Regions from separate parts of the Microbacterium sp. LjRoot205 genome, predicted to be linked through region 2. Evidence: predicted binding sites of a transcription regulator. Region 2 holds the regulator's gene; the other holds the start of a gene.

Region 1 (10,930 bases), on a different contig from region 2:
ACACCTCGCGCTCGGAGAATCCGCTGACCTTGGCGAAGACGTCGGCACGGATGTCGCGGCCCGCGCCCATGGACGCACGGGCGGCGAAGTAGGTGGCGATGACCGAGGCGATGATCTGCCCGAGCGAGACGGCGAGCATGAAGAGACCGGTGCGCCAGATGTAGTCGGTGTCCGACTGGGCGACGCCCTTGTTGATGATGTCTTCGTTCAGGCGCGGGAGGTAGAGGGTGGCGAGCGCGCTGGCGAACTGGAACACCAGGACGGCCGCGAGCAGCCATTTATAGCGGGCGAGATAACGGAGGAGGATTTTTCCCAGCACAGGCGGACTTTCTAGGAAGGATGAATCGGCGGATCTCCCGACGGGCGGACGCAGGCCGACGATCGCGCACAAGCAAGAGTGGCATGAACTTCGGACATTCGTATCCCCCGATGGGCGGACCTTCGCTGACAGCGAACCATTTGGCCCGCGGCCAGCGGTTTATGCACCGCGGCGAACAACCGCAGATATATCGAGATACCTCAGAAGAGCGAGCGTTCGGGCACGAAATCCCGAGCCTCAGCACCGGCATCCGACGGGAGCTCGGCGATGGTCGCCGGGTTCCACTTCGGATTGCGGTCCTTGTCGACGACCTGCGCGCGGATGCCCTCGACCAGATCGGGATGCTGCGTCACGAACCACATCACGCGGCGGTACTCGCCCTCGAGAGCGGCGCGCAGGTTCGGGAGTCGACGTGCCTCCCTGACGGCGTCGAGGGTGACGGCGAGTCCGGTCGGTGCCAGGCTCTCGAGCAGGTCCGCGGTCGCCGCGGCATCCGCAGCCTCCTCAGAACGGAGCCGCGACACGGTCTCCGCAACCGTGTCGGACGAGAACGCGCGGTCGATCCAATCGCGTGACGCCGGGAGCGCAGACGGCTCGGGGGTCTCGTCGAACAGCAGCACGATCTCGGCCGGCCCCGTCGGGTCGGCACGATAGGCCAGCGCCTCCCGCAGCGCATCGAGCCGGTCGGACGGCACGAAGTGGTCGGCGAAGCCGAGCAGCACCGCATCCGCTCCGTTCATCGTCGAGCCCGTGAGTCCGAAGTACTCCCCGAATCGCCCTGGCATCCGCCCCAGCAGCCACGTGCCGCCGACGTCGGGGGTGAATCCGATGCGCGTCTCGGGCATCGCCAGCCGGGAACGCTCGGTGACGATGCGGATGGCCGCGTGACCCGACAGGCCGACGCCGCCGCCCATCGTGATGCCGTCGGCGATGGAGACGATGGGTTTCGGGTACTCGGCGATCATCGCGTTCAATGCGTACTCGGCGCGGAAGAACTCGGCGGTCTCCTCAGTGCGTCCGGCCACGATCTGCCCATGCAGTGCGCGAACGTCTCCCCCCGCGCACATGCCTCGCTCGCCCGCGCCGTCGATGACGACGATCTGCACATCGGTGTCGTCGCGCCAACGCTCGAGGGCCTCGGTGAGCTGCTGGATCATCCCGGGGTCGAGCGCGTTGATCGCTTCCGGCCGGTTCAGGGTCAGCCTGCCGAGGGCCCCTTCGGTGCGGACGAGGACCCGGGAAGCGGCGCTGGATTCGGTCACGGGTGCCAGGCTACCCGCTCGACGGACCCTTGCATCCGGCCGCGTTCGTAGGGTAAATGCACGATCCTGCGGCTTTTCCGGCAGGATAGACAGAACTGCCCACTGCAACGAGAGGTCGCAGATGCCCGACGGACAGGTGCTCGAGTTCACGCACGTCACGAAGCGCTTCAACGACGTGACGGCGGTGTCCGACTTCTCCGCGCGAGTCGAGCCCGGTGTCGTGACCGCTTTCCTCGGCCCGAACGGCGCCGGCAAGACCACCACCCTGCGCATCCTCCTCGGCCAGGTGCGCGCCACGAGCGGCACCGCCACGATCGGCGGAGTCTCGCATGCAGAGCTGCGTCACCCGCTGCGCACGATCGGTTCCGTCCTGGAGGAGACCGCGTATCGGCCTCGCCGCTCGGCCTCACGCCAGCTGACGATCGCTGCCAAGGCCAACGGCATCCCGCTCTCGCGTGTCGACGAGGTCCTCTCGCTGGTCGGTCTCGAGCACGAGGCCGAAGGTCGCATCGGCAGCTTCTCGCTCGGAATGCGTCAGCGGCTGAGCGTGGCACACGCGCTGCTCGGCGACCCCGGCGCTCTGGTCTTCGACGAGCCGGCCAACGGCCTCGACCCTGAGGGCATCCGCTGGATCCGCCTCCTTCTGCGTCGCCTCGCCGACGAGGGCCGCACGGTTCTCGTCTCCTCGCACGTGCTGAGCGAGATCGAACAGGTCGCAGACCACGTGCTCGTGCTCTCGAAGGGCCAGCTCGTTCTCTCGAGCGGCATCGAGACGCTCGCCGACCCTTCTGCCGGTTCTGTCGTGGTCGACGCGGCGGATCGTGCCGCACTGAAGTCCGCGCTCTCGGCAGCGGGCCTCGAGGTCGAGGTGCTCCGATCGGGTCTCACGGTTCGCGGCAGCAACGCGGGAGCCGTCGGCGCCATCGCGGCATCGGCCGGCATCGCCCTCGCCACCCTGGTTCAGCGCGGCCCCACTCTAGAGGACGTCTTCATCGAGCTCGTCCGCGGCGGCAGGCTCGCGCCGCAGGCCATCACCGCCGCGCCGGTCGATTCCGCAGCGCCGGTCGCGGATGCCGGAGCGCCTGTCGTCGATTCCGCGGCGCCATCCGAGTCGTCGGACGTGGCCGACTCCGACCACGCCGATTCCGAGACCCTGCAGGCTCAGGATGTCGCGGGGTCCGATGTGTCCGAGTCCGATGCAGCTGCGACCGATGCGGATGCGTCGGTTCTCTCCGAATCCGATGCGGACGCGGCCGACGCCGCCCGCGCAGAGGCCGACGCGGCGGATGCCGAGGCCGACGACGCAGCTGATGCGGCGGATGCCGAGGCCGACGACGCAGCTGATGCGGCGGATGCGGCTCGTGACGTCGAGTACGCCGCGGCGGAGCTCCGCTATGCGGCCGATGCCTCGGATGCGAACGACGCGGAAGATGCGGCCGACGTCGCGTCGGAGGCCGCGCATGCGGGCCGCGAGGACGCCCACGGCGATGATGACCCGGCAGGCGGATCGACCGAGCCGCAGGCGCCCGCGGACACCGAAGCGGCGAACGCCCAGCCGTCGTTCGACGACATCCTCTTCGGCACCGCCCCGGCCGACGCGCCGGACGCTCATGCCGCCGACGACACCGACGCCCGCGTCAGTGACGACACCGACGGTCACGTCGCTGACGCGACAGACCCGAGTGCGAACGAAGACGGCACCGGCGAGCACTCCGGAGTCGAGTTCTTCGCCGAGGCACACGAGTCCGACGAGTCCGACGAATCGCACGATTCCGACGAGTCCGACGAATCGTCGGATGACGCGACGGCTGAAGCGTCTGGCGACGACGACCCCCGTTCGGCTGCCGTCACCTCGATGCTCGCTGCCGCTGCACGCGCGTACTACGAGGACGAGCCCAAGGACTACCCGCTCGGAGAAGTCGACGCCTCAGCAGAGGCGGAGACAGAGGCGGATGCCGCTCCCGAGGCGAACGACGGTCGCGATGGCGAGCACCACGAGCAGCACGAGGGCGAGCAGCACGAGGGCCAGCAGCACGAGGGCCAGCACCACGAGCACCACGAGGGCGAGCACCACGAGCACCACGAGGGCGAGCACGACCGGTCCTGAGGTCACCGCTCGAGGGCACCGACGCGAACGCCCTCCGCGCCGTGAGGCTGCGGAGGGCGTTCGCTCGTTCTCGGATCGCTCAGGCGGGCCGTGGGCGGATCACCGGACGGCGACTCCCCTTCGACACCGGCGTGGGCGATGTGGCCACGATCTCCTCGACGTCTGCCGGTTCATCCGACACATCGAGTCGGAGCGCCTGGGTCAGAGCGAGGCCGTGCCTCGTCGTGAGGATCAGTCGTCGGTACTGCTCGTCACCGGAGAGGTCGATGACGACGCTGGGACGTCGGCGGCGGATGAGGACGAAGTCGACGCTGCCCGCAGCCTTCCACGTTCCGGCGGCGAGCACTCCGGGGATGTGCGTTCCCGGATTCGGCACGCCACGCAACCAGGTCCATGCGTCGTCGATCAGCTGGACCTTGGTGATGGTGTCGCGCACGAGCCTCACATTGTCGCGGTGGAAGCTCGCCGCACGTTCGATCGGCGAGAGCACGATCTCGAGTTGCGTCTGGTCCAGCAGCAACGTCACCATGCGTCCAGTCTGCCAGCGGCACCCTTCCAGATGTCTGTGTCTTGTTCACAGGAAGGCAACGATCCGTTGTCGGTTCCCACGATTCCACCTTCTTCCATTCCGATGTTCTGCTCGACCTTCGAACAAATCTACTAGAGTCGGAGCATGACATCCGCCACCGATTCCGACCTCGAGCGACGCGCTGCGCTGCTCGACTCGTGGGTCGAGAAGCGGCGACAGATCGCACGCCTCGAAGCCGAGGCGTCCGATCTTCTTGCCGAGCGGATTCACCTGAGCCGGTCTGACTCCGACGAGAACCCGTTCCACCGCGACGCCATCCACAGGTCGATGATCGCGGAGTACTCCGCGGCGGGCCGCCTCACTCAGGGCAGCGTCGAATACGCGTTCACCGATGCCGGCGTCCTCGCCGCCAGCCACCCCGGTGTGCGTTCGGCTTTCAGGGCCGGCCACATCACGGCGGCGCATGTCCGCGAGATCGTGCGGGCCGCAGGAGTGGTCCGGGAGGCGGTCAACAACGGGCGAGCGGATGCCGATGTGCTGCCGCTGTACGACACGGTCGCGGTCATCGTGGCCGAACGGGAGACCCCTGCGCGAACACGAGCGCACCTGCGCGAGCTGGCCGCCGTCCTGGCAGGCTCCACGGTCACCGAGCGCCATGCGCGCTCGAAGTCGGAGCGCACCGTCACCGTACGCCCGGCAGGAGACGGTCTGTGTGTGCTGACAGTCGTGCTCCCCGAGCATCTCGCGACGGCGATCCTCGACCGGCTCACCCGACTCGCGCACGTCGTCATCGCCGGGCGGAACGACCGTGAGCCGACGCTCGATCCGATGGACGACGGCGAGAATCCGATCTATCCGGACGACATCGCGCAAGACGACCCGTCGCGTGACGACTACGCGATCTTCGGCGACGGGACTTTCACAACCGATCCGACCGGCCCCACGGTCGAACACATCCCGTCCGACACCCGCACGATCGATCAGGTGCGGGCAGATCTGCTGATCGACCTCCTGCTCGCTTCCGATCCGAGCGCGGCAAACGGCTCAGGACTCGACAACATCCAGGGGCGCATCCATGTCACAGTCGCCGCCACCACGCTCGCGGGGTGCGACGATCGCCCCGCGCAGCTCGACGGACACGGGCCGCTGCACCCCGATATCGCCCGGGATCTCGCGGGCCGCAACGGCGGATGGTCCCGGTTGTTCCTCGATCCGACCGGACTTGTCGTCGAGACCGACACCTACCGGCCGACAGAACCCATGCGGCGGTTCCTCTGTGCGCGAGATCAACACTGCCGGTTCCCCGGCTGCAGGATGCCGGCGCATCGGTGCCAGGTCGATCACACTTTCGATCATGCCAAGGGCGGGCGGACCGAGCTCCACAACCTCGCCCATCTGTGCGCGCGGCACCACTCTCTCAAGCATCCAGACCTCGCTGACGACCATCGTTGGACGGCGCAGCAGCTTCCCGACGGCACGATCGACTGGTTCAGCCCACTCGGCCGCACCTATCGGGACTCACCGTCACGACGAGTCATGTTCGTCTGACGTTGATCACGCCGTAGTCCGTCGAATCTCGAGCGGCACACACGACTCAGTCGACGCAGACGCGCCTCACGCGATACACACACGCTTCGCGCGACGCGCACGTGCCTCACGCAAAGCACTCACGCCCGGCATGAGGCGGGATCGTGCAGCTTACGCCTGTGCGCGGGCAGCAGCCTCGGCCGCGATCGGGAGCGCCGCTTCGATGCGCTGAAGCTCTTCCTCGCCGTGCGCGGCTGTCAGGAACCAGGCCTCGAACACGCTCGGAGGCAGCGCGACGCCCTGCTCGCGCATCGCGTGGAAGAACGGCGCGTACCGGAACGACTCCTGGGCCTGGGCCTCGGCATAGTTGCGAGGCGCTGAAGCGCGGAACGAAGCGCTGAAGAGGTTTCCCGCGTGCGCGACGGCGTGGGTGACACCTGCGTCCGCGAGAGCGGCGTCCAGGGCGCCAGAGACCCTGGCTGCGGCGGCATCGACGGTCGCATAGACCTCAGGGGTCGCGAGCCTCAGAGTCGCCAGGCCGGCGGCGACCGACAGCGGGTTGCCCGAGAGCGTGCCAGCCTGGTAGACCGGGCCGAGAGGTGCCAGCAGGTCCATGACCTCAGCGCGTCCACCGAGAGCGGCCAGGGGCATTCCTCCGCCGACGACCTTGCCGAACGTGAAGATGTCGGGCAGGTAGTCCTCGCCGGCCGCGGCCTGGAGCCCCCAGAAGCCTGCGGGGTGCACGCGGAAGCCCGTCAGCACCTCATCGAGGATCAACAGCGCGCCATGAGCGTGTGCGGTCTCGGCCAGCAGCCGGTTGAACCCTGGCAGCGGCGGAACCACACCCATGTTCGCGGCTGCGGCCTCGACGATCACCGCGGCGATGCGCGGACCGTGCTCGGCGAAGACGGCCTCGAGCGCGCCCGGGTCGTTGTAGTCGATCACGAGGGTCTGTGCGGCGATCGGCGCGGGCACCCCCGCGGAGCCGGGCAGAGCGAGAGTCGCGACGCCGGAACCGGCCGCGGCGAGGAGACCGTCGGAGTGACCGTGGTAGTGGCCGGCGAACTTGACCAGCAGGTCGCGCCCGGTGGCACCGCGGGCAAGGCGGATCGCGGTCATCGTCGCTTCTGTGCCGGTCGAGACGAGCCGCACTCGCTCGATGGGCCGGGTCTCCCCGAACCGCACACGATCTGCGATCAGCTGAGCGAGTTCGACCTCGCCCTCGGTCGGGGCGCCGAACGAGAGTCCTCGAGTCGCCGCCTCCTGCACGGCGGCGACGACCTCAGGCTGCGCATGGCCGAGCAGGGCCGGACCCCACGACGCGACGAGGTCGACGTACTCGTTGCCTGCGGCATCGGTCACCGTCGCACCCGCGGCCGACGCGAGGAAGCGCGGCGTGCCTCCGACCGAACCGTATGCGCGCACGGGCGAGTTCACACCACCGGGGATCACCGTGCGGGCAGCGGAGAACAGGTCATCATTGCGGTCGGTCACAGCACACTCCTCAGCGATGCACGGAGCTCTCCCGGCATCCCCTCCAGGCTAGTCCGCAGACCTGAGGGAGGGACTCAGACGACCTCGCCGAGTCGACGGAGCGCGATCAGGGGCGCAGCCAGCGAGCGGCTTCTGTCGCCCAGTACGTCAGGACGACATCTGCGCCAGCGCGGCGGATCGACAGCAGCGACTCGAGGATCGACGCGCGGCGATCGATCCAGCCGTTCGCGGCAGCGGCCTCGATCATCGCGTACTCGCCGGACACCTGATATGCCCACACCGGAATGTGCACGGTGTCTCGCACCTCACGCAGCACGTCGAGGAAGGCCATGGCGGGTTTCACCATGACGATGTCCGCACCCTCCTCCTCGTCGACGACAGCCTCCCGCACGCCCTCGCGGCGGTTGCCGGGGTCGAGCTGGTACGTGCGACGGTCGCCCTTCAGCTGCGAATCCACGGCCTCACGGAACGGACCGTAGAACGCGCTCGCATACTTTGCGGCGTAGGCGAGAAGCAGTGTGTCGGTGAAGCCCTCGGAATCGAGCGCCTCGCGGATGACGGCGACCTGGCCGTCCATCATTCCCGAGAGGCCGAGCAGCTGAGAGCCCGCCCGAGCCTGAGCCAGGGCCATCGACGCGTAGCGTTCGAGCGTCGCGTCGTTGTCGACGGTGCCGTCAGGCGCGAGCACGCCGCAGTGCCCGTGGTCGGTGAACTCGTCGAGGCACAGGTCGGTCTGCACCACGAGGGCGTCCCCGACCTCGGCCGCGAGCACCTCGGTGGCGACGTTCAGGATGCCCTGGGGATCGTCGGCGCCCGAGCCCTGCGCGTCTCTGACTGCGGGGACTCCGAACAGCATCACACCGCCGACACCCGCCTCGGCCGCCTCGGTGGCGGCGGCACGCAGAGAATCGAGCGAATGCTGCGCGACTCCGGGCATCGACCCGATGGGGGCGGCCTCAGTGAGTCCCTCACGGACGAACAGCGGGAGCACCAGCTGCCGCGGCTCGAGGGAGGTCTCGCGCACCAGACCCCTGACGGCAGGGGACTGCCGCAGTCGGCGCAGTCGGACGTCGGGGAAGCTCACGGCGCCAGCTCGTCCGCCGCGTGCGGGAGGGTGTAGCTCGACACGGCATCGATGAGCGCGTCGACCGTCTGACGATCGGCGACGACCGTGATCGGAAGACCTGCCTTGTCGGCATCCTTCGCAGTCCGCGGACCGATCGCAGCCAGCAGCGTCTCATCCGGGATCAGCGGGAACTGCTCGCGCACCTGCTCGGCGACCGAACCGCTCGTGATCAGGATCGCGTTGATGCGTCCGTTCTCGACGTCGCGCTTGATGCGGTCGGTGACCGGCACGCCCACGGTCCGGTAGGCGACGACGCTGTCGACGTCGTGACCGGCCTCCTGCAGGAGGACGCTGAGCACGGGCTTCGCGATCTCGCTGCGCAGAGCCAGGATGCGACGCGGCTCGGCCTCGAGGGCGATGAGCTGCTCTGCCATGCCCGCAGCCGAATTGTCTTCATCCGGCACCATCGCGACTTCATACCCGACGGCCTGCAGAGCGGCTGCGGTCGTCTCTCCGACTGCCGCGATCTTCGTACGACGCGGCACCACAGCGCGGTGCGCGAACATCACGTCGACGGTCGTCGCACTGGTCACCGTCAACCAGTCGTACTCTCCGGCAGCCAGGCGGGTGAGCGCCACGTCGAGCGCGGCCTGATCTGTGGTGGCCGCGAAGTTGATCAGCGGCGCGACGACGGGCACCGCTCCCCGGGAACGGAGACTGGCGGCGACGCCGTCGCCCCACGGGCCTCCACGGGGTACGAGGATGCGCCAGCCGTCCAGCGGTCGGTCCTGCTTCGAATTGGTCATGATGAGGAATGCTCTCGGGAGACGAGGTCGGCCGCCCCTTGCTCGAGCAGCCGATGGGCGACAGACAACCCGAACTCGCGTGCTGTGCGCATCGGGTCTGCACCACCGGCAGCATCCGCTCCATTGCCGCTGCCGTTCCGACGAATATACTCCCCGTTCAGACTCTCCGTGACGTCGAGGCCGATCCGGCGACCGCCGTCGGTCGAGTAAACGACCGTCCTGACGCGGATCTCATCGCCGTCCACGACCGCATGAGCGGCCATCGGCGCCTGGCATCCGGAGTCGAGTCCTTCCAGAATCCCGCGCTCGACCGTGATGGCCAGCCGAGTGTCGTGGTCGTCGAGTTCGGCGAGCGCGGCGAGGAGCTCAGCCGGAGCATCGGACCGGGTCTCGACCGCGAGCGAACCCTGACCCGGTGCGGTCGGCCATTCGGACAGCCCCAGCTCCTCACGGCGAAGCGGCGAGTCGGTGCCGAGGCGCGAAAGGCCGGCGGCAGCGAGGATGACGGCGTCCAGCTCACCCGACGCGACCCGTTGCAGACGCGAGTCGACGTTGCCGCGGATGTCGACGACCTCCGCGTGCGGAGCCCTGCGGTGCACCTGCGCGATGCGGCGAGGTGACCCCGTGCCGACCTTGCTGCCGGTGCGCAGCTCGTGCAGCGGCGTGCCCCCGCGCGTGATCGCGACATCGCGCGCGTCCTCACGCACCGGAGTGGCGGCGATGACAAGCCCCTCGGGGATCGCGGTGGGAAGGTCTTTGAGCGAATGCACGAGGATGTCGCACTCCCCCGCGAGCAGCGCCTCACGCAGACGCGTGGCGAAGATGCCCTGGCCGCCGATCTCCGACAGCGACGCACGATTCGTGTCGCCCTCGCTGGTGATCGGCACGAGCTCGACGGGGCGCCCCGAGATCTTCTCTAGGGCGGCGGCGACATGACCCGACTGCGCCTGCGCGAGCGCGCTGCGGCGAGTGCCCAGTCGGATCGGGACGGCAGTGTGACTCTGAGTGCTCATCGTCGACCTACTGCAGCACGTCCGCGATCTCGTCGAACCGGAGGCGACGGCCCGTGTAGAACGGGATCTCCTCCTTCACGTAGAGACGCGCGTCGGTGTAGCGCAGGTCACGCATGAGGTCGACCAGCTCGGTGACCTCGTCGGCTTCGAGCGGCAGGATCCACTCGTAGTCACCCAGAGCGAATGCGGCGACCGTGTTGGCGATGACTCCCTTGAAGGCAGCGCCCTTGCGACCGTGATCGGCGAGCATCTTGCGACGCTCCTCCTCCGGTGCGAGATACCACTCGGGCGTGCGGACGAACGGGTAGAGGCACAGCCAGTCCTTCGGCTCGACACCGCGGAGGAACCCGGGCACGTGCGCACGGTTGAACTCGGCATCCCGATGCACGCCCATGACGTTCCACACAGGAAGCAGAGTGCGCAGCAGCTCGGTGCGCCGCAGGCGCCGCAGGGCCTTCTGAAGATCTTCCGCAGTGTCCCCGTGCAGCCACACCAGCAGGTCGGCGTCGGCCTTCAGGCCCGAGACGTCGTAGAAGCCGCGGACCGTGACTCCGGAATCCTCGATGTAGGAGACGATCGTCTCGAGTTCCGTGGAGTCGGACTCGGTGACCGCGACATCGGGGTTTCGTCGCCAGACGGCCCAGAGGGTGAAGCCGGACGGGTTCTCTTCGCGTGCATCGGACATGGATCCAGTCTGCCCCCTTTGTGAATCACTCGCGAACGCGAGTCAGGATGGGAGGATGCGCCTCCGGTCAGCGAGAAAGCGCGCGGGCGATCGCCCAGACGGCTCCGCCCACGATCACGGCG
Region 2 (10,930 bases):
CAGCATCCGCAGATCGGCCACGCCGTATCGGCTGATGCCCGCGGCGAACGTGCCGCCCCGCACCAGCGACGAGAGCACCGTCCAGCCGCCGGCCGAACCCCCTCGGATCGCGATGCGGTCGGGATCGGCGAGCCCGGCCTCGGCGAGGCCGCGCGCCGCGGCGATCACATCGTCGACGTCGACCACGCCCCATCCGCCGTCGAGTCGTTCTCGGTAGGCGCGCCCGTATCCCGTCGATCCGCCGTAGTTGACGTCGAGCACGCCGATGCCGCGGCTGGTCCAGAACGCGATGGCCGCGGACGAGGCGCCCGTCACATGGGCGGTCGGGCCGCCGTGCACGAGCACGAGGTAGGGCGGGAGCTCGTCGTCCGCGGCTGAAGCCGACGGGTTCACGGGCTCGTAGACGAAAGCATGGACAGGGCCGTGAGCGCCATCGACCAGGATCTCGGATGCTGCGGGCATCCACGTCGGGTCGGCCGGCGTCGCTCCCGCGACCACCTCTATGTCGCCGGAGTCGACGTCGACGCACCAGACACCTGGCGCGGTCGTCGAGCTGTTGCCGGAGAGGAGCACTCGGGTGCCTGCGACATCGTCGATGCTGACATGGCCGTCGGCGGGAACGGGGATGCGGTGGGCACCGCCGTCCCGCTCGATGACGTCCACCTCGTCGCGTCCGTTCGTGCGCACCGCCACGATGCGACCGTCGGCGAGCGGTCGATACCAGCGATTGCCGAGCACCCAGAGTCCGTACCCCGTGTCGGCGTCCGTGTCGGCGATCCGCTCTGCGGGACCGACCGCTTCGCGGCCGTCGACGCGCTGTCGGTGCAGCGCCCAGCGACCGGTCGGGTCGTCCGAGTACAGGATCTCGCCGTCGTCCGTCCACTCCGGCTGGAGGGCGGCTCGCGTGGGCAGCTCCGTCCGGCCGGCGCCGTCGGAGAGCACCAGCGACGCGTGCTGCCACGGCATCCGTTCGCCCGACCATTCGACCCACGCGGCGCGAGTCCCGTCGGGAGACAGCGCAGGATGCGCGTAGAACGACTCTCCCTCCACGAGCACCTTCAGCAGCGTCGGATCGTCGGAGGCCGACCCGTCTGTCGGGATCTCGACGATGCCGCGCTGGTGCGGGGCGACCGAGAGGTCCTCCCGCACCGCGAACAGTCGCCCGTTCTGCAGGCGCAGGCCGCCATGTGCCGGCCCCGCGGGAGTCAGGGGCATCGGGGCGCCACCGCGGGGCATCCGATGCACACGCTGATCCTTGGCCTCGACGAAGAACAGTGTCCCCTCGGCATCCGCCGTCCACGCCCCTCCGCCGTACTCGTGCACGCGCGACCGTGCACTCCAGGGCGCGGGGAGGATCTCGGCGCCGCTGGAACTTCGTACCGTCAGGCGACCGCCCTCGGCAGGCACCGACTCGCCCCACCAGATGTCATCGCCGACGAAGGCGGCGCCGTCGATCCTCGGAGACGACGCGGCGATCCGGTCGGGAGTGAACGGAGAGGGCCAGGTACCGAACGGCGACGACATGGTTCGAGCCTATGGCGCACCGGCTCACGGCGTCACACAGGGTGGGTTTCGGGCCAGGCGACGAGGTCTCCGAGAATGCACGATTCCGGAGGCTCGTGTGCGGAGAGGGTCAGACGGAGCGGAGCACCGCGACGATCTTGCCGAGCACGACGGCCTCGTCGCCGAGGATCGGCTCGAAAGCGGAGTTCCGAGGCAGCAGCCACGTGTGGCCGTCTCGTTGCCGGAGTACCTTGACGGTGGCCTCGCCGTCGAGCATGGCGGCCACGATCTCACCGTTCTCTGCGCTGTTCTGCGAACGGACGACGACCCAGTCGCCATCGCAGATCGCGGCGTCGATCATCGACTCGCCCGACACCTTGAGCATGAACAGGTCGCCCTTGCCGACGAGCTGACGGGGGAGCGGGAAGATCTCCTCGACCTGCTGGTCGGCGGTGATCGGAACGCCGGCGGCGATGCGCCCGACGAGGGGAACCAGTGCGGCGTCTCCGACGGGCGTCGCCACATCGGCAGGGTTCTCACCGCTCGCGCCGGGGAGGTCGATGAGCACCTCCATCGCGCGGGTCTTTCCCGGATCGCGGCGCAGATATCCGCTGAGCTCGAGCTGACCCAGCTGATGAGTCACGCTGGACAGCGACTTGAGTCCGACGGCGTCGCCGATTTCGCGCATGCTCGGCGGGTAGCCGTAGTGACTGATCGACGTCTGGATGACCTCGAGGATCGCCATCTGCTTCGGGCTCAGGCTCTTCCGGCGACGAGTGCGCGGGGCGTCGGCCTCGGGGGCGGAGTTGTCGCTCATGGTGCTCCTCAGGTGTGCGATCCGGCGTCTCAGTTCGAATGTCGGAGGCCCGTGATGGGGTGTTCCTATCGAAACCGTATCCGAGAAACGCGACGATGTGGAAGATCTGTTCGAGCGTGTCGGCCGATTCTCGCACTTCTGTTTCGAAGAACGCTTGACAGATGTTCGAATTCGAAGATAACTTCGGTACGTAGCTTCGCATCCCCGGCTCCCGGCCGAGGCGTGGATGCGAACGCTACGCCAACTTCACCGCCCACGCGGTAGATGCAGAGGAGCACGACATGAGCACCATCACCTTCAGCAGTGCAGCAGTCCTTCCGGCTCGTCCGGCGACGCGGCTCCGGCTGACGGCGCGTGGTCGACGCGTCGTGCTCGCCGTCGCAGCGGTGCCCCTCGCCGTCGGAATCGCCTTCGCGGCGATCAGCGGCGGCAGCGCGATGGCCTCGGGTGAGCAGACGGCGACGGCGACGTTCGCGACCGTGACCGTGATGCCGGGCGACACTCTCTGGTCGATCGCAGAGGGCATCGCGCCCGAGGCCGATCCGCGCGACGTGATCGGCGACATCACACGGCTGAACCTGCTGCGCGGCGGGGAGCTGCAGATCGGTCAGGAGCTGGCGATTCCGGCGCAGTATTCGGAGTGAGCCCGACTCCGCCCGATTCGTGGAGCGAGGCGGGGGAGTTCCCGTTCACACTCGGTCTCGACGGGCATTCATGGGGCGAACGCGGCCTACCATGGGAAGGGTGACTGCATCACTCGACGACCTGCCACTTCGCGACGACCTCCGGGGGCTCACGCCGTACGGAGCGCCTCAAGCGCCTCTCCCGATCGCACTGAACGTCAACGAGAACACGCATCCGGTTCCGGACGCCGTGGCCAGCGACATCCTCGATGACATCGCGGTCGCGCTCCGAGACGTCAACCGCTACCCGGATCGCGAGTTCACCACGCTGCGCGAGGGGTTCGCCGAGTACCTCGGCCACGGTCTCGAGGCGGATCAGATCTGGGCGGGCAACGGGTCGAATGAGGTCCTTCAGCACATCCTGCAGGCATTCGGGGGGCCGGGTCGTACGGCGTTCAGCTTCAGCCCGACCTACTCGATGTACCCGCTGATCTCGAAGGGGACCGGGGCGCGGTGGGTCGCCGGCGCCAGGCAGCCCGACTATACGATCACGCCCGAAGAGGCGGCGGCCCAGGTCAGGGATGTCGACCCCGATGTCATCCTCCTGTGCTCCCCGAACAACCCGACGGGCACACCGCTCGGTCTTGACGTGGTCGAAGCGGTCTACGAGGCATCGACGGGGATCGTGGTCGTCGACGAGGCCTACCAGGAGTTCGCGCCGCGCGAGGCGGCCTCCGCCCTGACACTGCTCGACGGACGCCCTCGGCTCGCCGTGTCTCGCACCATGAGCAAGGCCTTCGCGTTCGCGGGTGCTCGCGTGGGCTACCTCGCCGCCGATCCCGCCTTCATCGACGCCCTGAGGCTCGTGCGTCTGCCGTACCACCTCAGCGCTCTCACTCAGGCGGCGGCGGTGGCCGCACTGCGCAACTCCGACGTGATGCTGGGCATGGTCGAGGAGATCGTCGAGCAGCGGGATCGCATCTCGGCGACGCTCGAGGCCCTCGGCTACACGCCGCACGAGTCGTGGTCGAACTTCGTCCTCTTCGGGGGCGTGGCAGAGCCTCAGAAGATCTGGCAGCAGCTGTACGACCGGGGAGTGCTGATACGCGACGTCGGGATCCCCGGACACCTCCGCGTCACCGCAGGCACCGAGGCGGAGACCACCGCGTTCCTCGATGCCCTCGCCTCGATAGGATCGGCTTCATGAGCACCCCCGCCCAGATCTCCCGCACCGCCACGCGTGTGCGCAGCACGTCGGAGTCCACCGTCGAGCTCGAGCTGAACCTCGACGGCACCGGTGCGAGCCGCATCGACACGTCGGTGCCGTTCTTCGACCACATGCTGACGGCGTTCGCGAAGCACTCTCTCACCGACCTCACCGTGCGCGCATCCGGAGACACGCAGATCGACGCCCACCACACCGTCGAAGACATCTCCATCGTGCTCGGTCAGGCGATCCGCGAGGCGCTCGGCGACAAGTCCGGGATCTCCCGTTACGGCGACGCGCTGGTCCCGCTCGACGAGGCGCTCGCCCAGGCCGTCGTCGACATCTCGGGGCGCCCCTACCTGGTTCACACGGGAGAGCCCGCCGGTTTCGAGCACCACCTCATCGGGGGCCACTTCACCGGGTCGCTGGTGCGCCACTCCTTCGAGGCGATCACGTTCAACGCCGGGCTGACGGTGCACGTGCGCGTCCTCGGTGGCCGTGACCCCCACCACATCGCTGAGGCCGAGTTCAAGGCGTTCGCTCGAGCATTCCGCCAGGCCAAAGCGCTCGACCCCCTGGTCGACGGCATCCCGTCGACGAAGGGTGCGCTGTGAGCTCGGCACCCAGGGTCGCCGTCTTCGACTACGAATCGGGCAACGTCCACTCGGCGGTGAAGGCTCTCGTCGCGGCGGGTGCGGACGCCGTGCTGACGCGCGATCGCAAAGAGGCGCTCGAGGCCGACGGTCTCGTGGTGCCCGGCGTCGGCGCGTTCCAAGCCGTCCGAGACGCGCTCTACGCGCACGGCGGCGACGAGATCATCGACCGTCGCCTCGCAGGCGGACGCCCCGTCCTCGGCATCTGCGTCGGGATGCAGGTTCTCTTCGCACACGGCGTCGAACGCGGGCATGATGCCGAGGGCCTCGGCGAGTGGCCCGGAGCGGTCACCGAACTCAACGCGCCCGTGCTTCCGCACATGGGGTGGAACACCGTCGAGCCGGGCGCCGACTCCGTGCTGTTCAAAGGCATCGAGAACGAGCGCTTCTACTTCGTGCACTCGTACGCCGCGCAGTCGTGGGAGCTCGATGTCATCCCGCCGTTCCCACAGCCCGTGCTCACCTGGTCGACCTACGGAGACCCGTTCCTCGCCGCCGTCGAGAACGGACCGCTCTCGGCGACGCAGTTCCACCCGGAGAAGTCGGGAGAGGCAGGAATCCAGCTGCTCCGCAACTGGGTCGACAGCCTCCGGTCGTGACGAGCGATACCGGGCGCCCCGGATCGAGAGCCCGTCGCACAGCTGCGCGTCGGTGACCGCCCGCGGGGCTGCTCAGAAACCGCGCGCGACCGCGGCTGCGGCCGAGAGCCAGGATCGCTGCGTCGGTGCCGCGAGTGCCCGAAGGCGCAGGTGGCCGTCGACCATCTCGCGGTCGAAGGGAATGCCGACGACTTCGCGCGCGAGAGGCTGGTAACCCGCGATCACGTCCGTCACCTCGGCCGGTGACGCCTTCGGATCGGCCTGGCTGACGATGACCACCGATTCCCGCGCGAGCCGCGCCGAGCGCTCGTCGCGGTCCTCGAGCGCCTCAAGCAGCAGGGCCCCGGCTTCGGCATGGTCATCGCGTGTCGTCGTCGCGACGACGATCTGGTCGGCGAGGTCGATCATCCGCAGCCACATGGGATCGGATTCGTCGTTGCCCGAGTCGATGATGATCAGGCGATAGAACTTGGCCGCGATCGCGTGGATGGAGTCGACGTCGGTGGGCCGGAGCCGGTTCTCGTGCGCGAGTCGGATCGGCTTCGACCGCAGGACATCGTATTTCTCCTGAGGCTGGTGGTGCACGAAGTGCGCGAGGTCCGCAGACTGTCCCTGGGCTCCGAGCAGACGCTGCGTCTGCGGAAGCAGTTCAAGCAGTGTGCGGTCGTGAGCCCCGGTCTCGGTGCGCCAGCCGAGCGTGCCGCGGGTCTGGTTGTTGTCCCATGCCAGTACGCCGGCTCCGCCGTACTGAGCGAAGACCGCTGACAGCAGCACGGTGGCCGGTGTCTTTCCCGCCCCGCCCTTTCCGTTGACGACCGCGACGGTGCGGGGTCCCGGCCAGTGACGGCTTACAGCGTGCTCGTCGTCGCGCACGGCTCGCTCGCGGGCGTTGGGTCCGAGGGAGAATCCGACGCGATTGAGCAGCCCGCGCCCGCCCTGTCGCGCGGGCTCCTCGCGGCGCTCCTCCTGCAGGAACGAGCGTCGTCCTACACCCTGCTCACGCTGCTGACGGCGCGATGATGCCGAAGACGCCGACTCGGCCGCAGCGGCGTTCGGTGCCGGCGGGGGCGCGGTGGTCGGCGCCGGCAGCGGCGGGGTGGGCGGGACGCCGGGGGTCTGGTGCTGCGGCACGCCATTCGCCGGGGTCGGCGTCGACGTCGGCGGGATGTTCGGGGCAGGGGCAGGGGCAGGGGCAGGGGCAGGGGCAGGGGCAGGGGCAGGGATCGGCGCCGCAGGGCTCGCCGCGGAACGGGCGTCAGTACCGGGAGCGGCAGGGCTCTGCGGCCCCGCCCACGCAGCGGGAGGCGGTCCGGGAACCGAGGGGGCTGCAGGCGGTCGGGAGATCGGGTCGGAGGGGCTGACCGCTCGGGGAGTGCCGGCCGGCGGAGTCTCGGCAGATGCTGCCGCCCACGCCGCCGCCGCGGCTGCGCGCGTCCCGGGCAGGGGCGGGCTCGACGGCGCGTCGCCGTTCAGCGGTCGCTGGCGTGCATGGTCGGGATTCCCTTCCGGTGCGACCGGCCGCTGCGCGCCGTCATCCGGAGTCTCGGGAGGCAGCGCATTCCCGCGCCGCAGGGGTCCGCCTCCTCGCGGTTCCGCATCGCGCACCATGCAACATCTCCTCACCGACCGAACAGGGGCGTCATCGAGGCTACCGCGTGGCACACGATGTTCTCAGCCGTCATCGTTTTGGAGCGGGCGGATGCGCGGGCTAGTGTCGATTCTCGTGCCGGTGAATCGGCTCTCCATCTCACCTGAGGACGTCATGAACGACTTCGCGCAGTCTCCCTCTCTCACTCTGCTCCCCGCCGTCGATGTCGCCGGCGGCAAGGCAGTCCGTCTCACCCAAGGTGAAGCCGGCACCGAGACCAGTTACGGCGACCCGCTCGACGCCGCGGGGGAGTGGGTCGCGCAGGGCGCGCAGTGGATCCACCTCGTCGACCTCGATGCCGCCTTCGGTCGCGGCAGCAACGCCCCGATCCTCCGCAAGGTCATCAAGCAGTTCAAGAACGTCAACGTCGAGCTGTCCGGCGGCATCCGTGACGATGCGACGCTCGAAGCGGCTCTCGAGAGCGGCGCGACACGGATCAACCTCGGCACGGCCGCGCTCGAGAACCCGGAGTGGGCTGCCGACGTGATCGGCCGCTTCGGCGAGGCGATCGCCGTGGGACTCGACGTCCGCGGCACGACGCTGGCCGCACGCGGCTGGACGAAGGAAGGCGGCGACCTCTGGGAGGTGCTCGAGCGCCTCGAGGATGCCGGTTGCAGCCGCTACGTCGTGACCGACGTCACGAAGGACGGAACGCTCAAGGGCCCGAACCTCGAGCTGCTCCGCGAGGTCACCGCCCGCACGCCGAAGCCTGTCGTGGCCTCCGGGGGCATCTCGAGCCTCGACGACATCGCCGCGCTTCGCGAGCTGGTGCCGCTGGGTGTCGAAGGTGCGATCGTCGGCAAGGCGCTCTACGCCGGCGCCTTCACGTTGGCTGAGGCTCTGGATGTCGCAGGGGACTGACGACGCCTGCAGCCCCGGCTCACAGGGCCACGGCTCACAGGATCATGCCTCGCCGAAGCAGGGAGACTCCGCAGGTGTGCCCTGGGAGGGGCGCAGCTTCGAGTCGAATCCGCATGCGGGGGATGACGGCTCCGCGGACCCGGCGCTTCTCGACGCCCTCCTGCGATTCCGTGCAGGTGAGGGCGCTCAGAGCGAGGTCGTCGACGCGTTCCGCACGGCACGGGTGCTGATACCTCTGGTCGCCGAGAAGGGCGAAGAGGGCGTCGCCCCCAGCGGTCTCGCGGTCGACAAGACGCAGGAGCTCTCCATCGTGACGGTGGCTGCGCCGGACGGTCGCCGGGTGCAGCCGGTGTTCTCCTCGGTCGAGGCGATGCAGCGCTGGGACGCCACGGCGCGACCGATTCCGGTCGACGCAACGCGCGCCGCACTCGCGGCGTCCGCGGACGACACCGACCTCATCGTGCTCGATCCGACCTCCGACACCGAGTTCGTCATCCGTCGCCCGGCAGTGTGGGCGATCGCGCAGGGGCACGGCTGGGAGCCGAGCTTCCTGTCTCCCGAGGTGTTCGGCGCCCTCCAGGCGAGCGTCGCGCACGAACTCGCGGTGATCGATGTCGCAGTCGCCGCCGGCGACCCGGATGCGCGCCTGCGCGGGCCAGAGCTCATCGTCATCCTCGAGCTGGTCGACGGCCTCGAACGCGAAGTGCTCGACGCCGTGCTCGCCCGCCTCGCACAACGCTGGGCGGCGGACGACCGCATCGCCGTGCTCGCCGACTCGCTGACCGTCAAGCTCCGTCGTTCGGCCTGACCGGAGCAGCGCACCCCATCGCTAGGGTTGCTGCATGCCCGTCGCCGTCCTCCTGCACTTCCATCCGGATTGGCCCTTTCGAGACGGCACGGTCATGGATGCGATGGCGAGGGACGGCCGGTATCGTTCACAGTTCGAGACGGGGACGTCGAACGGCGGGCTCACTGCGCATCGGCAAGGCGATCGGTGGCGTTGGGAGAGCCGTCTGTTCGACGGGAGATACGACGCCGGCGCGCCCCACGCGAGACCCGTGTACGGCGCGCTCGACCTCGGCGACGCGCACGGAGCATCCCCACGATTCGGGTCGTCGTTCGTCCGGCTCCGCCCCGAGGCGGCTGCGCGTGCCACGTTCTGCTACCCGGACTCGGTCTTCGAGCCCGACGGCGTCGTCGACCTCCATGGCGTCGACGCTCTGGTCGAGCAGATGCGATCGGGTGACCTCGACCCGCTGGACCGCTACGTCGAGGCGCACGTTCACGGGGGAGTCGACTTCGCGGTGGATGTCGAGGAGATCGTCCTCGACCCCTGCTTTCGCGACTCCGACGCACATGCCGCCGCCGCTCGGCTCGCAGCGGTCGACTTCCATCCCGGTTTCAGGGCTGACACGGCCGCCCTCGATCCGAGGTATCGCGGAGCCGAGTACGTCGACCTGGCGAGGAGTCTGTCGGACGAACTGACGCCCGACGTGGTCGGAGCGGCAGCGCGCTCCGGCATCCATGAGCCGCAGGCGCTGAAGCGGGTCTGGCATCTGCTGGCACGTTTCGGACGCAGTCCATCGCATGCGCCCCACTGATTCGTGTGTCGTCGTGGTGCGCGCCGCCGACCGGACCATCTGGGAACCCTGCGACGGAGCCCGCGATGCTCCTGGAACCCGGACCGCAGCATTCTGACGCTCAGGTCATCTGCGTCCCACGGGATCCAGGAGCCCGCCACACGCGGTGACTAGTTGACCGGCCCGGTCCACTTCTCGCCCGGACCCTTGCCGATCGGGTCGGGGATCGTCGATGCCTCGCGGAACGCGAGCTGCAGTGAGCGCAGCCCGTCACGCAGGGAGCGTGCGTGCATGTCGCTGATCTCCGGCGCGCCGGCGGTGATGAGACCGGCCAGAGAGTTGATGAGCTTGCGAGCTTCGTCGAGATCGAGCTGCTCTGCCGCGTGCGGGTCGTCGGCGAGGCCGAGCTTGACGGCTGCCGCGCTCATGAGATGCACGGCTGCGGTGGTGATGACCTCCACCGCCGGAACGTCTGCGATGTCCCGGGTGGCGGAAGATGCCGCCTCCTCCTGCCGTGCCCAGCGCTCTTCGCGCTCGCGTGCAGCCTCGTCCGATGCCTGGTTCGTCACTTCGCCTTGCCTTCTGTTAGACTGTGTCGGGCTCCGGAGCGTCATGCTCCGGTACGAAAGAGGATTCACTTCCCACCCGCGCTTGCCGTTCCAGGCTACCGGGTCTTGCACTCCACCGGATCGCGTCGTGAGACTGATCCGGCAGGCAGGGTGCATAGCCGGCGTCTGACTGCCGGTGGGTGGGGGACGATTCTGATTTCGCCCGGGATGCTGACTGCGTCCTGGTGGCTGAATCCCATCGTCTAAGGAGTTACGCATCAGCGATCCCCGCACCAATGAGCGCATCCGCGTCCCCGAGGTCCGCCTCGTCGGCCCCGCGGGTGAGCAGATCGGCGTCGTCCGCATCGAGGCGGCGCTGCGCCTTGCGCAGGAAGCCGACCTCGACCTCGTCGAGGTCGCACCGAACTCGAAGCCGCCCGTGGTCAAGATCATGGACTACGGCAAGTTCAAGTACGAAGCCGCCCAGAAGGAGAAGGAAGCTCGCCGCAACCAGGCGAACACCATTCTCAAGGAGGTCCGCTTCCGACTGAAGATCGAGGCGCACGACTACACGACCAAGCTCAAGCGCGCCGAGGGCTTCCTGAAGGCCGGCGACAAGGTCAAGGCCATGATCCTGTTCCGCGGCCGCGAGCAGTCGCGTCCCGAGCAGGGTGTCCGTCTTCTCCGCAAGTTCGCCGAGGACGTCGCCGAGCTCGGAACCGTCGAGTCGAACCCGACCATCGACGGTCGCAACATGGTGATGATCGTGGCTCCGCTCAAGAGCAAGTCCGAGGCCAAGCAGGAGCAGAACGCGGTTCGCGACGCCCAGCGCGCAGCGAACAAGCAGGCCGCCCGCGAAGCCAAGAGCGACACCGATGCCCCGGCCGAGGC

The links. Region 2 encodes LexA, which represses DNA repair genes until DNA is damaged. Its sites were predicted from a motif close to TCGAACANNTGTTCGA; they were not measured.
Region 1: the regulator LexA is predicted to act here: its motif matches at 4,336-4,351, upstream of AC04ME_RS12075 (HNH endonuclease signature motif containing protein).

Annotation. Positions count from the first base shown of each region.
Region 1 is NZ_JBGFFH010000005.1:134,081-145,010, forward strand. Features, by position in the region: gene AC04ME_RS12055 (ABC transporter ATP-binding protein) at 1-319, opposite strand, end outside; gene AC04ME_RS12060 (enoyl-CoA hydratase/isomerase family protein) at 520-1,581, opposite strand; gene AC04ME_RS12065 (ATP-binding cassette domain-containing protein) at 1,703-3,688, shown strand; gene AC04ME_RS12070 (hypothetical protein) at 3,768-4,217, opposite strand; gene AC04ME_RS12075 (HNH endonuclease signature motif containing protein) at 4,362-5,765, shown strand; gene AC04ME_RS12080 (glutamate-1-semialdehyde 2,1-aminomutase) at 5,916-7,238, opposite strand; gene hemB (porphobilinogen synthase) at 7,345-8,322, opposite strand; gene AC04ME_RS12090 (uroporphyrinogen-III synthase) at 8,319-9,110, opposite strand; gene hemC (hydroxymethylbilane synthase) at 9,107-10,123, opposite strand; gene hemQ (hydrogen peroxide-dependent heme synthase) at 10,131-10,808, opposite strand; gene AC04ME_RS12105 (hypothetical protein) at 10,876-10,930, opposite strand, start outside.
Region 2 is NZ_JBGFFH010000010.1:30,933-41,862, reverse strand. Features, by position in the region: gene AC04ME_RS17130 (S9 family peptidase) at 1-1,524, opposite strand, end outside; gene lexA (transcriptional repressor LexA) at 1,634-2,320, opposite strand; gene AC04ME_RS17120 (LysM peptidoglycan-binding domain-containing protein) at 2,602-2,964, shown strand; gene AC04ME_RS17115 (histidinol-phosphate transaminase) at 3,056-4,150, shown strand; gene hisB (imidazoleglycerol-phosphate dehydratase HisB) at 4,147-4,764, shown strand; gene hisH (imidazole glycerol phosphate synthase subunit HisH) at 4,761-5,402, shown strand; gene AC04ME_RS17100 (MinD/ParA family ATP-binding protein) at 5,475-7,010, opposite strand; gene priA (bifunctional 1-(5-phosphoribosyl)-5-((5-phosphoribosylamino)methylideneamino)imidazole-4-carboxamide isomerase/phosphoribosylanthranilate isomerase PriA) at 7,165-7,911, shown strand; gene AC04ME_RS17090 (SseB family protein) at 7,895-8,719, shown strand; gene AC04ME_RS17085 (DUF3626 domain-containing protein) at 8,754-9,512, shown strand; gene AC04ME_RS17080 (DUF1844 domain-containing protein) at 9,662-10,060, opposite strand; gene infC (translation initiation factor IF-3) at 10,293-10,930, shown strand, end outside.